4 regions of the Glutamicibacter sp. ZJUTW genome follow, and region 1 is predicted to be linked to each of the others. Evidence: riboswitches for the same ligand, from Rfam matches in the RefSeq annotation. Region 1 holds a riboswitch; each other region holds the start of a gene.
What was found. Region 1 has a riboswitch for thiamine pyrophosphate ahead of thiC (phosphomethylpyrimidine synthase ThiC). Riboswitches for the same ligand answer to the same signal wherever they lie in the genome.

Region 1 (3,487 bases):
GAGCATCTGGTACAGGAGCTCGCCGATGCGGCAGCTGTTGCAACGAAACTCGATATGCAAATGCAACGGTTGCATACCGAAGTACACGGCCATGATGCCAATGACCAAGCAGGCCACGAGGCGACTTTCGATACGAAGGCCTTCCAAGGACTGCTGTCGCTGGCACAGCAAGCCAGCACCAGAGGCCCCGAAAAGTGTGCCGACAACTAAGCCTTAATGGCTTTAGCGCTCAAGGTCCGCTGAAGACCGTTTCGAACCCGGAAACCAAAAAAGATCCTCAGCCGAAGCTGAGGATCTTTGATTTGGTAGCGGCGCCGGGACTCGATCCCGGGACCTCACGATTATGAGTCGTGCGCTCTAACCAGCTGAGCTACGCCGCCACAAGTGAGAAACAATCCAGTAGAAGCCAAGAAAGCTTCTCACTCAGAGCCCCCTGCCGGAATCGATCCGGCGACCTCGTTCTTACCAAGAACGCGCTCTACCACTGAGCTAAGGGGGCAACGAGTAAATACTCTACACGCATTTCCCGGCAAAGAAAAATCGGCAAACCGATCTGGAAAGCGCACGGGGATTTCCATAAAACTGCTAGTCAAAACGGTTTTAGCCAGACCTTGAAGGCAATCAGGGACGAAGGCTGGGACAAAAAGTGTTCTGGTGACGATGCTCACTGGGTTGCCCCTCGCGGTCAATCGCCGCTTCGCTCAGGCTTACAGGATAGAGTTCCGCGCCGAATTCCCTTGAGGTAGCCGGCAAATCCTCCAACACAAATACTCCAGAAGAGAACACTCCCCCTGCCCCCGAACTCCAGGGCCACGGGTCGTCCGGAAGGGTGCGCGACATCCGGCTGGGTGCGCGACATCCGGTGGGTGAACTCTCCACCACGTGCGGCAACCGGAATTCAGTGGCATGAAGGCAAGCTATTGCGGGCACAGAATCCCCCTAGGTTCACCGACCTCCATTTCCGCCTTGATTAGGAACATTGTGATGTCAGCAACAAATCCCCGGCAGATTTTGCAAACCTCGAAAACCTGTGTAAAGTATTTACCTGTTGCCCCCTTAGCTCAGTGGTAGAGCGCGTTCTTGGTAAGAACGAGGTCGCCGGATCGATTCCGGCAGGGGGCTCGAAATGAGAGAAGCAATCTGGTTCCAGATTGCTTCTCTTTTCGTTTATCTACCGCTCTCAGTGCCCCATCGCGCGGCCATCGCTTCAGCCTGCGCCCGCGCTGCTTCGCCAGTTATCTGCCACGCCCTTTTTCCCAGATTCCGGATTCGCGCCGCAAGAGACTGATCGCTTCCAGAAACTATCTCCTGCCGCCGGGGCCAGTGCCCGCATCCTGACTTGATGTCACTGTTCTGACCACTGGATTTGCGTTTCCTCCTCCCAAGCGTGCTAAGTTGTTCGCGACCACACGGGTGCCCTGGCAAGGGCTGAGATCGGGCTATCGCCGTCCGCGACCGTTGAACCTGTCCGGGTAATGCCGGCGAAGGAAGTGAGTTTCCAAGTGGAACAATTTGAACAGCACCCTGCCCACACCCTTGCCTACCGCGAATCTGCGGGAATTTCTGTTCCCGTCACGCAGATCCATCTGGCAGACTCCCCCAATGGAAAGCCCAACGAGCCGCTGTCGGTGTATCGCACCAGCGGACCGGGAAGCGAACCGACCCAGGGCTTGCCACCCTTCCGCGAGCGATGGGTCCGGGAGCGCGGGGATGTGGAAACCTATGCCGGCCGCGAGCGCAATCTGCACGACGACGGGCGCTCAGCGGTCCGCCGCGGCACGGCCAGCGCGGAATGGGCTGGACGTTCGGCCCCTCCGCTGCGGGCCGTTGGAGGAGCCCGCGTGACGCAAATGCACTATGCGCGCGCCGGGGTCATCACCCCGGAAATGCGCTATGTGGCGCTGCGCGAGGAATGCGATGTCGAGCTGGTGCGCAGCGAGCTCGCCGCCGGACGAGCCATCATCCCGGCAAACATCAACCATCCGGAATCCGAACCGATGATCATCGGCAAGGCGTTCCTGGTCAAGATCAATGCGAATATCGGCAACTCGGCGGTGACCAGCTCCATCGCTGAAGAGGTCTCCAAGCTCCAGTGGGCCGCCAAATGGGGTGCCGACACGGTGATGGACCTGTCCACCGGAGAGGACATTCACACCACCCGCGAATGGATCATCCGCAACTCCCCCGTGCCCATCGGCACCGTGCCGATCTACCAGGCGCTGGAGAAAGTCAATGGCGAAGCCAACAAGCTGACCTGGGGGATTTTCCGCGACACCGTCATCGAGCAGTGCGAGCAGGGCGTGGATTACATGACCATCCATGCCGGTGTGCTGCTGCGCTACATCCCGCTGACCGCCAACCGGGTCACTGGCATGGTCTCGCGCGGCGGCTCCATCATGGCCGGATGGTGCCTGGCGCACCACCAGGAGAATTTCCTCTACACCCACTTCGATGAGCTGTGCGAGATCTTCGCTCAGTACGACGTGGCCTTCTCGCTGGGCGACGGGCTGCGCCCGGGCTCCATCGCGGATGCGAACGACGCAGCGCAATTCGCCGAGCTGGATACCCTGGCCGAGCTGACCAAGCGCGCCTGGCAGTACGATGTGCAGGTGATGGTCGAGGGCCCGGGGCATATCCCCTTCCATCTGGTGCGCGAGAATGTGGAGCGCCAGCAGGAATTGTGCGACGGGGCCCCGTTCTACACCCTGGGCCCGCTGGTTACCGATATTGCGCCGGGCTACGACCACATCACCAGCGCCATCGGCGCCACGGAGATTGCCCGCTACGGTACCGCGATGCTCTGCTATGTCACCCCCAAGGAGCATCTGGGGCTGCCCAACCGGGATGACGTGAAGACCGGGGTGATCACCTACAAGATCGCGGCGCACGCGGCAGATCTGGCCAAGGGGCATCCGGGTGCCACGGCACGGGATGATGCGCTGAGCAAGGCTCGCTTCGAATTCCGCTGGAATGACCAGTTCGCGTTGTCCCTCGATCCGGTCACCGCGCAGGAATTCCATGACGAGACGCTGCCGGCCGAGCCTGCGAAGACTGCCCACTTCTGTTCCATGTGCGGGCCGAAATTCTGCTCCATGCGCATTTCCCAGGATATCCGCGACGAATACGGCTCGGCCGAGGCGCAGGCGGCATTGGCCGGGATGGCGCAGAAAAGCAGGCAGTTCCTGGAAAGCGGGGGCACGGTCTATCTCGGGGACGAGATCCCCGTCGGGACCCCTGCCGAGTAATTAGCCCGGGCATGCGAAAACGCCCTTGGGGCAAGCTTTCGGCTTGCCCCAAGGGCGTTATCCAGTGCTATTCAGCTGTGCGCTGCAGGCTTAGTAGTCGCGACGTCCACCGCTGCGGTTCGAATCGCTGTAGCGGTCCTTGCCACCGCGTCCGCCGCCGAATCCGCCACGTCCGCCATTGCGTCCGCCACCGAATCCACCACGGCCGCCACGTCCACCACCGTAGCCGCCACGGCTGCCAC
Region 2 (3,487 bases), 160 kb from region 1:
TTGCCAATATCGTCTTCGCCTTGATCCTGCTCGTCGTTGCCATTTCGGCACTGCAGGTCTTGGGCATCGCGGCAATTTCGGACCCTGCCCAGCAGATGCTGCAGCTTGTCTTCACCGCAATACCGCAGGTCATCATGGCCTTGGTGCTCTTGGCCGTCGGTATTCTGATTGCCAAGTTCGTCGGCCAGCTGCTTGAATCAACCCTTCACGGGGTGGGCACCGACTCCGTTGTTGCCCAATGGGGTGTTGTTCCCGAAGGCAAGAGCGCTTCGGGAATCATCGCTGGCATCGTCAAGATTGCCATCGTTCTGTTCTTCGGCGTGATGGCGGCCCAGATGCTGAACTTCCCGGCGATCACCAACATCCTCAATGAAATCCTGGCCTTGGGCGGCAAGATTCTCTTCGGCGCAGCAATTATCGCCGCAGGTTTCGTCATCGCCAACGTCATCGGCCGTTTCTTGGGCGACACCACCGCTTCAAAGATCATCCGCTACACGGCAATCGCGTTGTTCGTGGCAATGGGCTTGAAGTACATGGGTATCGCTGATTCGATCATCAATATGGCCTTCGGTGCAATCGTCATTGGCGCGGCTTTGGCCGCGGCGCTGGCCTTTGGACTTGGTGGTCGCGATGCTGCGGCTCGCACGCTGAAAAAGATCGAGGCCAATCAGGCCACCGACGGCCCGGATTCGACGCCGCCGGCATCAACTCCAGGCATCTAGCCAATATCACTAAACCTGAGGGACAGATAAAAAGTCGCGGAACCCGAAACCGGATTCCGCGACTTTTTGTTGCCCGCCAAGCTACGGCTGCGTGCTCCACGGCAACGGCACTACGTCGGGGACCTGATCAGTCCGCAACCGCGCGTAGGCGTACACGTCAACGCGTTCTCCAGCAACCAGGAACTTACCGCGCTCGACACCCTCTCGCAGGAACCCGTTGCATTCGGCAACACGCTTCGATCCAGGATTGTTCGCCCGAAGACCTAGTTCCAAACGGTACAAACCGAGCTCGCCAAACAGGTGGTTCACCAAAGTAGCCACTGCGCGAGTGGCCAGAGACCTCCCGCGGTAGTCCTGGTTCATCCAATACCAAACCCATGCGTTCTGATTGGCTGGATCGACAGTACCGCAGACCAAACCGACCAGCCGGTCTCGATAGGCGACGGCCAAAGCCTGCTGCCGTTCGCCGGCCTCCATCAGGGCACGCACGTACGATGCGGCCTTTTCCGGAGTGTCGGCATCTCCTTGGCGATCCATATCGGCATTGGAGGAAAAGGCTTCGAAAACAGCTTCGGCATCCGATTGGCGCAGCCTGCGAACCGAGAAATCGTCGTCGACTAATGCGGCCTTGTTCGGTTCTGCAAAAGAAAGCTGCCGCGCAGCGGGCGTGCCCTGATGGAAGAACAGCTGCCAGCGATCCTGCTCATGGATCCACAGCGAACTGCGCTCGCTGGCGGATCCCGATAGCAACCTCCAGCGCAGAAGCACCGCTTGATCGGCAACCTGGATTGCCACGGGGCTGCCGACTTCCCGAGATCCGGAATCCCGTTCCGGCTCCTGGGCCAGCTGGGCAATGATCGACTCGCGATCGTAGACACGGCCGCTGGCACCCACTTCGGAGAACTGCGGATGCAAGTACCGTTCCAATTGCCCTCGGCTATGGCGCTGGCTGGTTTCCAAGAGCTCCTGCTCCAACGAAATGATCGTGTTGGACAACGCAGATCCCTGGGGAAGCACGCGGGGGAAGTCATGAGATGCCATGTCAACTAGTACATCACAGAAGATGACGGAGCTGCGGTTGCTCCAGTTCGACTTTATGAGCTGGATCATGCCTATAATCGCAGTACTCCGCGGGAGCCTGAATCGACCAGGCTGAGAGGGCACCGAGCCGACCGCTACACCTGATGCGGGTCATGCCGCCGTAGGAAGGATGCGTGCTCTCGTGCATGTGAATATTGTTGGCGCCGGAATCATCGGCCTGTCAGTTGCGTTCGAACTGGAATCACGGGGACATACTGCCACCCTCATCGATCCAGCACCAGGCCAAGGTGCAAGCTACGCGGCAGCCGGAATGCTGGCCCCGGCAGCTGAAACGGTCTGGGGCCATGGCCCGCTTCACGAGCTGCTTGCCGCCTCGAATGCCGCCTATCCAAAGTTCATTGAGCGCATCGAATCCGTGACCGGGCAACGCCCGGACTACCTGCAGAACTCAACCCTCGTCGTCGCGGCCGAACCGGCTGACCGCGAAGCCCTGCATGAGCTGGCCGAACTGCAAGCTTCCCTCGGCCTGTCAGCGGAAAAGCTCTTGCCCAGCCAAGCCCGCAAACTCGAACCAGCCTTGGCCGCGAATATAGCAGGCGCAGTCCTATGCCAAGATGACCACCAAGTCGACCCACGGTCAGTCGTCAAAATCCTGCTTGATCACCTGCGTGGCCGCCTGATCGAGGAGCGGGCGCAGGCGCTGGTGGGCGACGGGAGCCGAACCAACGCGGTACGCACCGCATCGGGCAAGATCCTCGAAGCGGATCAAACCATCGTGGCCACCGGACTGGGCACCATTGACGGCCTGGACCGGGTGCCGGTGCGCCCCGTATACGGAGATATTCTCCGGATCCAGGGGCCAGCCGGTCCGCCATTGATCACCCGGACCATCCGCGGCATCGTGCACCGGGAGCCGGTGTATCTCGTGCCGAGAAAGGACGGCAGCCTCGTGCTCGGAGCCAGCGTCCGGGAAGACCGCCAGCCTGCAGTGAACATCGGAGCCATGCATTTGCTGCTGGACAATGCGCGAAAGCTCATACCCGGCATCAGCGACTGCACGCTGAACGAGGCAACTGCCCGGGCCCGTCCCGCCACTCCCGATGACCGTCCGCTGCTGGGGCGCATTGACCCGGGCCTGGTGCTTAGCACCGGATACTCCCGGCACGGAGTGCTGCTGGCTCCGCTGGGCGCAACACTCACCGCTGATCTCATTCACGGCCCTGAAACCCATCCGTTGCATCAGGCTGTGAATCCACACCGCTTCGCCACAGCAACCCAGACCACCCACCGAACGGAGCAGCACCCATGAAAAGCATTGGCATCAAGTTCAATTCCCGGGAACTGAACCTGGACGAAGGAATCACCCTTCGCGAATTCATCAGCATGCAGATCGGCAAGGATCTGGATAGCAACTCGGCGGCCGTGGACGGCAGCAAGCTTGGAATAGCCGCCGCGGTCAATGGCGCTGTCATCCCGCGCAGCGCCTGGAACAGCTACACGCTGGCCGAAGGGCACAGCATCGAACTCGTTACCGCAGCCCAGGGAGGCTAGGCGTGGACACGCAAAACATCACCGAACTGGACATCAACAGCGATCCATTCCAGGTTGCAGGACGCACCTTGTCTTCGCGCTTGATCCTCGGCACCGGGGGAGCGAGTTCGCTGACCACCCTGGAAAGCGCATTGCAGGCCTCTGGAACCGAACTGACTACCGTGGCCATCCGA
Region 3 (3,487 bases), 1.2 Mb from region 1:
TTCCCGAAGTCCCTGGGGATTTTCGTCGCGCTGTTGCTGCTGACCGCGGTGGGATTGCTGTGGCCTGCTTCCCGCGTCGAAGGGAGCGTTGGCATCCCAGAGTCGGAAACCACTATGTTCGATTCTGATGGCAGCTACTCCTACACCTCTGCGGGCCCAACCGATGGCCTGCTGCCCGGAAACCAAATGCTCCCGGTCTTCATCGTGGCTCTGGCAGGTATCGTCGTGGCCGCCGGGGTGATTGCAGCAGTGATCCTGAACCGGCGCCCCTTGGCCGGCATCACCGCCGAAGACAACCAGGCCTTGCGCACGGTATGGCTCAACCGGTTGCTGCGCAATACCGGTATCGTGCTGCTGGCATTTTGCGTATCGGTGGCCAATTACTCGCAAGGCTATTCAACCGGTGGACCGTACGAGTTATTGAACTATGGCGCCCTTGCGGTGGCTCTTACGCTGTTCTTCTGGGGTCCGCGCACCACATTCTCGGCTCACTCCACCACCAGGGAACGGACCGCCTTCTCGCGCTTGCGAGATCAGCTCTTCGCATTGCAATACACCACGGCTACCCTTGCATTGCTCGCCGTTGCCATCGGCTGGTCATTCCTGCCCGTGGATGAGGAATTCCGGATGCCGACCAATGAACGAACTACGTGGATCCTGGTGCTCTTTGCCGGTGCGGCATTGCTCTACATCGTGCTCAATACGCTGTATCTGGGCTACGCCAGCAGGGTGGCTCGGCAGGCGAGTGCAGCACCAAAGCATCATGCACCCCTGCCCTTGTGGTCCTACATCGCCGCTGGCTTGCTGGTTGCCATCTGCGCTTACCTGCTATTGGATCCACCGCTGGAGACGCTTTGGGGGTTCGCTCCTCCGAACCGGGGACTAGTCATCGGGCTGTTGCTGCTGCTTGCGGCGGCGCATATGGGCTTCACCTGGTTCTCCCGCCGGGCAATTATTCCCTGGGCAGTCTCGCCAGCCGAGGAAATCTGGTATCGCCGGGTTCTGGAGCTGCGTTCGATGCGCGTTGCCACCAGCGCTGTGCTTGCCATGCTGCTGATTGGCTACGGATTCCCGGCGGGCCTGGGGCTGTTTGCACTTCTGGTCTTCGTTGTCCCAGCGGTGATTTTCCTGGAGCGTCCTGGTACCGCGATGGTGCGTGCACAGCAGCCGACAGCAGCATCATGAGCACACAAATCAGTGTCGACCTCGCGGCGGCCACTGCACCCTACGAGCAGATCCGCTTGCAGATCGCCTCGCTGATCACCCTGGGAGAATTGCCCGCAGGCAGCAAGCTGCCCACCGTGCGCGCACTGGCCACCGACCTCGGCGTTGCTGCCGGAACGGTAGCGCGCGCCTACAAGGAACTGGAAGCCGAAGGTCTGATCACCTCCCGGCGGCGGGCCGGCACAGTGGTCAACGAACGGCTTCGGCCGGTGGATGCCAGCGAAGACCTGCTGGCCGCGGTGGATCACCTCTGGGCGCTGGCAGCCGCCCAGCAGGTCGATGCGGCCACGCTCAAGGCCTTGGTGGCGCGGCGCGAGCGTAAGTAACTTGTCCTCGGAACCGCTTGTGCGTACGCTCTATGGCAGTGACACGGGGTGTCGGAACAACCGACTGAGATGAGACCCGTTGAACCTGATCTAGTTCACGCTAGCGGAGGGATGTCGCATGGCTTTGCATGCAGTTGCCCAAGAATACCGGCAACAATCACCTTTGGTTTTCTGCCTGACCAACACCGTCGTAGCAAATTTCACCGCCAATGTCCTGCTGGCATCCGGCGCGTCCCCGGCCATGACGGATCTGCCCGGAGAGGCCGGCCCCTTCGCAAAGGCGGCTTCCGCCGTCTTGGTGAATCTGGGAACTCCAAGCACCGAGCAGCTGGCCGCCATGGAAGAAGCCGTGCAATCGGCGAGCGCAGCAGGCACCCCGTGGATCCTTGATCCGGTAGCGGTCGGCGCCCTGCCGGTGCGCACGGATTTCGCGCGGCGCATTGCCAGGCAACGCCCGGCCCTGATTCGCGGCAACGCCTCGGAAATCCTGGCCCTGGCCGGACGGCAATCGGTTTCACGCGGTGTCGATGCCTTGGATGACGTCTCTGCCGCCTTGGCGGCTGGACGCGAGCTGGCCCAGCAGCATGACTGCGTGGTGGCCATTTCCGGCCAGTCCGATGCCATCATCGATGCCGCGCGGACAGTCCTGGTGCACACCAACGGCATCGGCTTGACGCGGATCACCGGCGGCGGCTGCGCGTTGGGCGCGTTCTGCGCCGGCATGATTGCGGTCCACAATGACCCGTTCGAGGCCGCCATCGCGGCCCACGGCTTCTACGGGCTGGCCGCCGAAAAGGCCCTGGAGAACAGCACAGGTCCGGGCAGCTTCGCCGTCGCATTCATTGATGCGCTGTCCGCAACCGATCCAGAAGAACTTAAGACTTTGAAGCACGAGGAACTGAACCATGCATGATTACGGAGCCTACCTAGTAGCCAATACTGCCAGCTGCACCCCGCGCAGCACCCTGGAAGTGATCGAAAGCGCCGTCGCCGGAGGAATCCAGTGGATCCAGCTGCGCGCCAAGGATGAAACCGCCCGGGAATTCTTCGAGCTGGCCTGCGCGGCCGCCAAGCTCACCGAGGGCAAGGCCCAGTTGCTGATCAATGACCGCATCGACGTCTACCTCGCGGCGCGGGCTGCCGGTGCAGCCGTGAACGGCATCCATATCGGGCAGAAGGATGTGCCGGTGCAGTTGGCCCGGCAGATCATCGGCGAAGGCGTCATCGGACTGAGCGCTTCCAGCGATGAGCAACTGTCCCAGGCGAACAAGGACGCCGCGGTCATCGACTATCTCGGTGTGGGGGCCGTCCGCGCCACCCCGACGAAGAAGGACCATCCCACTCCCCTGGGCCTCGACGGCTTTGCGCGTGCCACGACGTTGGCCTCGCTGCCCTGCGTGGCAATCGGCGCCATTACCCACGAGGACGCGGCAGCCATCCGTGCCGGCGGCGGAGCGGGCATGGCAGTGGTCCGCGCCATCTGCAATGCAGAGGATCCGCAGCAGGCCAGCGCGCAGCTCGTTTCGGCATGGGAGGCCGCCAAATGAACATCTTGTCCATTGCAGGATCCGATCCTTCCGGTGGCGCCGGAATCCAGGCGGATCTGAAGGCCATTGCCGCCAACGGCGGCTACGGAATGTGCGTGATCACCGCCTTGACCGCGCAGAACACCCATGGGGTGTCCGGGGTGCAGGCGATCAGCGGCGATTTCGTCCTCGCCCAGCTTGAAGCCATCAGCGCGGATATCCGCATCGATGCAATCAAGATCGGGATGCTCGCCAACGCCGAGGTGATCCGCGCAGTCACCGGCTGGCTGGACACCGTGGATGCTCCGGTAGTCCTGGACCCGGTCATGGTGGCCACCAGCGGAGACCGCCTGCTCGATGGCGAAGCGGCGCTCGATTCGCTGCTGGACCGGGCCACGGTGATCACCCCGA
Region 4 (3,487 bases), 160 kb from region 1:
TGCGGCATCATGCTCGGGCTGGGTGCCATCGCCTGCCTGATCCGGGTTGCCAAGGGGCCATCAATCCTTGACCGGGTGCTTGCCCTGGACGTGATGCTGCTGATCATCTCCGCCGCCCTGTGCCTGGAGATGGTGCTGCACAAGCACACCGACTACCTGCTGTTCGTGGTTGCCGCGTGCATGCTCGGCTTCATCGGCTCGGTGACCGTCTCACGCTTCGTCTCGGATCAGAGGAATGCCTAATGGAACTCTTCCTCGATATCCTCGTCGCCATCCTGCTGATCCTCGGCTGCCTGATGTCCTTGATCGCAGGCATCGGCTTGCTCACCTTCCCGGACATGCTCACCCGCATGCACGCGGCCACCAAGCCGCAGGTGCTCGGCTTCCTGCTGATCTTCGCCGGGTTGGCCATCTACCTGCGCAGCTGGGCGGTGATCCCGGTCCTCGCGTTGGCTTGGGGCATGCAGCTGCTGACAGCGCCGGTTTCCGCCCACATGATCGGCCGTTCCGGCTACCGCACCAAGCACGCGGCCAAGGAAACCCTGTTCTCCGATGAGCTCAGCCTTGTGGTCAACAGGGTCAACGGCGCACCGCCCACCGGAGCAACACCGATGTCCAAGGCCGAAGCGCCAGAGGACAAGTAATGCGAAAAGAGCGGGAGCAGTTCAGCTGAACTGCTCCCGCTCTCGGCTTGCCGCCGAAGCCTATTTGGTGAACTTGGCAACAACCTTGTTGGCGCTGCGGTCGGCCACGGTCTGCATGATCGCTGCCACCAGGGCCGAGACGATCGCGAAGCCCAATGCGCGGCGGAAGGACGCTTCAGCCGCTTCCTCGGTGCCCTTGCGTGGCGCTTTGCTGCCGGTTGCCTTCAACCAAATGAAATCAACCAGCTTGCCACCGAGCATGCCCGCGCCAACGGTGATGCCGGTAGTGACAAGTTTCTGCACTTTATCCATTTTTTCCTCGCGATCAAGCTCGTGACACATCGTTCCTCTGCCCAGCATACCTGCGGTATGGTGGGGGAGCAGTAATTATTCCGACAGGGGAGCGTCAGACTTCTACGAAGTCGCAGGACGCTGAGAGTGCGATGGATCGCAGACCCTCGAACCTGCCCCGGCTAGTACCGGCGAAGGAAGTCGAGCATCTCGGATGCGGATAGGCGCAGCATGCCCTCATTCCGTGCATCCCCCCTCCTTTCCACAGGAGGACCAACAATGAACGAAACAATTTCGAAGCATCGTACCGGCTGGCGTGTCGTCGATATCGTCGTGGCATCGGTGATCGCCGTGGCTTCAGGAGTCATTTTCTGGGCATGGAGTGCCGGCTACGGCCTGTTTTCGCTGGCCTTCGCGGCTTTCCCTCCAGCCACCGCGCTGCTCACCGGCATGTGGCTGTTCCCCGCGGTGCTCGGCGCATTGATTATCCGCAAGCCTGGCGCCGCGCTCTACTGCGAGCTGCTGGCCGCCGTGGTTGAAGCGCTGCTCGGCTCGCACTATGGGTTGACCGTGCTGATCTCCGGCCTGGTCCAAGGCCTGGGCGCGGAGCTGGTCTTCGCGGCATTCCGCTACCGCAAGTGGAACCTGGGCGTGGCACTTCTGGCAGGCCTGTTCTCCGGCCTGTTCGCCGGCATTACCGAGGCATACATCCTGGCCTACTACGTCGAGTACACCGCCGGGATGAAGATCTTCCACGTGATCGCCACCGGTGTTTCCGGTCTGGTCATCGCCGGGCTGCTGTCCTGGCTGGCCACGCGCGGACTGGCGAAGACCGGTGCCCTGAGCGCACTGGCGAGCCGGCGTGCACACCTGGAAACCGCAAAATGAGTTCAGTTGCCAATTCCGATGCCGCCTCTCTGACCCAGCGCGGGGCGTCAATCACCGCAACTGGTTTCGGCTGGCAGCACTCGGAGCGGCAGGAACCTGCCATCTCGGGGCTGGATCTGCAGATCCACGCCGGTGAAAAGGTGCTGCTGCTCGGTCCATCCGGTGCCGGCAAGTCGACGTTGCTGCATGCAATGGCCGGGCTGCTGGAAGCCGATGAGGATCAGCAGCTTGCCGGCCAGCTGCTGATTGATGGCAACGATGCATTCAGCCGGAGCCACCCGGTGGGCTTGATGCAGCAGGACCCGGAAACCCAGGTCGTGCAAAGCAGGGTCGCCGATGATGTGGCCTTCGGAGCGGAGAACCTCGGGATGGATCCGGGCGTGATCCGCCAGCGGATCCCCGAAATGCTGGACGCGGTCGGATTGGGCGCGCTGTCCTTCGACCACCGCACCCAGCAGCTCTCCGGCGGGCAGAAGCAGCGCTTGGCCCTGGCTGGCATCCTGGCCATGGAACCCGGCCTCATGCTGCTCGATGAACCGACCGCCAACGTGGACCCGCAGAGCATCGGGCCGTTGCGCGATGCGGTGCTGAACGCCGCGAAGCTATCCGGTGCCACGCTGGTTGTGGTCGAGCATCGGCTCGAAGCCTGGGCAGAGCATATGGACCGGGTTATCGTGCTGGAACCGGGCGGGGGAGTCGCGCACGACCTGGATCCGCGTCAGCTGTACACCGAAGAACCCGTGCGCCAGGAGCTGGCTGCCGCCGGGCTATGGGTTCCCGGATATGTTCCGCAGGTGGCACCGGCCGAGAACCTTGCCGGAGCTATGCTGCTGGAAGCGCGGCAGCTGGTCTGCGCCCGCACGGCTACCGCGCCGCATACCCAGGCGGTGGATATGGAAGTGCAGGCGGGCACCGCCACGGTGATTCTCGGCGAGAACGGCGCCGGCAAATCGACGCTGGCCCTGGCCTTGGGCGGTTTGCTGGCCCCGGCCAGCGGTGAGCTGACGGCCACCGCGCAACTGGCCGACGGCCTGGGCAATTCCCCGTTTGCTTGGAAAGCCGGTGCACTGATCGGGCGGATCGGCTCGGTCTTCCAGGAGCCCGAACACCAGTTCGTGACGCAGAGCGTCCGCGAAGAGCTGGCTTTCGCACCCAGCCGTGCGCAGGCGAGCAGCGCCAACGCGCCGAAGTACGACCCGGCCCAGGTCCAGGCGCGCGTCGATGCGTTGCTTGAACGCTTGGGGTTGGCGCATTTGGCTGAGGCGAATCCGTTCACGCTATCCGGCGGAGAGAAGCGCCGGCTGTCCGTGGCCACCGTTTTGGCAGCCTCGCCAGAGGTGCTGATCCTCGACGAGCCGACGTTCGGGCAGGATGCGAACACCTGGCGGGAGCTGGCCGGGTTGCTGGTCGAAGAGCTGCAGCAGGGCACTGCGATCATTGCAGTCACCCACGATGAGCATTTTGCCTCGGTGCTCCAGGCCAACCAGCTGGTGCTCGCTTCCGGCACCCCGGATGCTGATGCCCCGCGCCAAGGGCCGGTGCTCGATGCGCCGGTAGGGCACAGCTGGCTGGCGAAGATCAATCCGCTGGCCAAGCTGGGTGCGGTGGCCGCGGCAACGCTGCCGCTGATCACCACCTTGGATTGGGTCTCGGCACTGGTGATT

Region 2: it holds a riboswitch for thiamine pyrophosphate, as region 1 does, so the genes downstream of both, thiO (glycine oxidase ThiO) here and thiC (phosphomethylpyrimidine synthase ThiC) in region 1, are expected to answer to the same signal.
Region 3: it holds a riboswitch for thiamine pyrophosphate, as region 1 does, so the genes downstream of both, thiM (hydroxyethylthiazole kinase) here and thiC (phosphomethylpyrimidine synthase ThiC) in region 1, are expected to answer to the same signal.
Region 4: it holds a riboswitch for thiamine pyrophosphate, as region 1 does, so the genes downstream of both, F0M17_RS12505 (ECF transporter S component) here and thiC (phosphomethylpyrimidine synthase ThiC) in region 1, are expected to answer to the same signal.

What each region holds. Positions count from the first base shown of each region.
Region 1 covers NZ_CP043624.1:2,493,699-2,497,185, forward strand. The annotation lists gene F0M17_RS11785 (GTP pyrophosphokinase family protein) at 1-210, shown strand, start outside; tRNA gene F0M17_RS11790 (tRNA-Met) at 304-380, opposite strand; tRNA gene F0M17_RS11795 (tRNA-Thr) at 428-499, opposite strand; tRNA gene F0M17_RS11800 (tRNA-Thr) at 1,051-1,122, shown strand; TPP riboswitch at 1,400-1,507, shown strand; gene thiC (phosphomethylpyrimidine synthase ThiC) at 1,503-3,245, shown strand; gene F0M17_RS11810 (DEAD/DEAH box helicase) at 3,336-3,487, opposite strand, start outside.
Region 2 covers NZ_CP043624.1:2,336,248-2,339,734, reverse strand. The annotation lists gene F0M17_RS10975 (mechanosensitive ion channel) at 1-722, shown strand, start outside; gene F0M17_RS10970 (GNAT family N-acetyltransferase) at 804-1,763, opposite strand; TPP riboswitch at 1,843-1,947, shown strand; gene thiO (glycine oxidase ThiO) at 1,945-3,072, shown strand; gene thiS (sulfur carrier protein ThiS) at 3,069-3,314, shown strand; gene F0M17_RS10955 (thiazole synthase) at 3,317-3,487, shown strand, end outside.
Region 3 covers NZ_CP043624.1:48,385-51,871, reverse strand. The annotation lists gene F0M17_RS00260 (hypothetical protein) at 1-1,185, shown strand, start outside; gene F0M17_RS00255 (GntR family transcriptional regulator) at 1,182-1,550, shown strand; TPP riboswitch at 1,585-1,679, shown strand; gene thiM (hydroxyethylthiazole kinase) at 1,669-2,463, shown strand; gene thiE (thiamine phosphate synthase) at 2,456-3,097, shown strand; gene thiD (bifunctional hydroxymethylpyrimidine kinase/phosphomethylpyrimidine kinase) at 3,094-3,487, shown strand, end outside.
Region 4 covers NZ_CP043624.1:2,649,279-2,652,765, reverse strand. The annotation lists gene F0M17_RS12520 (monovalent cation/H+ antiporter complex subunit F) at 1-243, shown strand, start outside; gene mnhG (monovalent cation/H(+) antiporter subunit G) at 243-644, shown strand; gene F0M17_RS12510 (DUF4235 domain-containing protein) at 705-956, opposite strand; TPP riboswitch at 1,032-1,152, shown strand; gene F0M17_RS12505 (ECF transporter S component) at 1,215-1,823, shown strand; gene F0M17_RS12500 (ATP-binding cassette domain-containing protein) at 1,820-3,487, shown strand, end outside.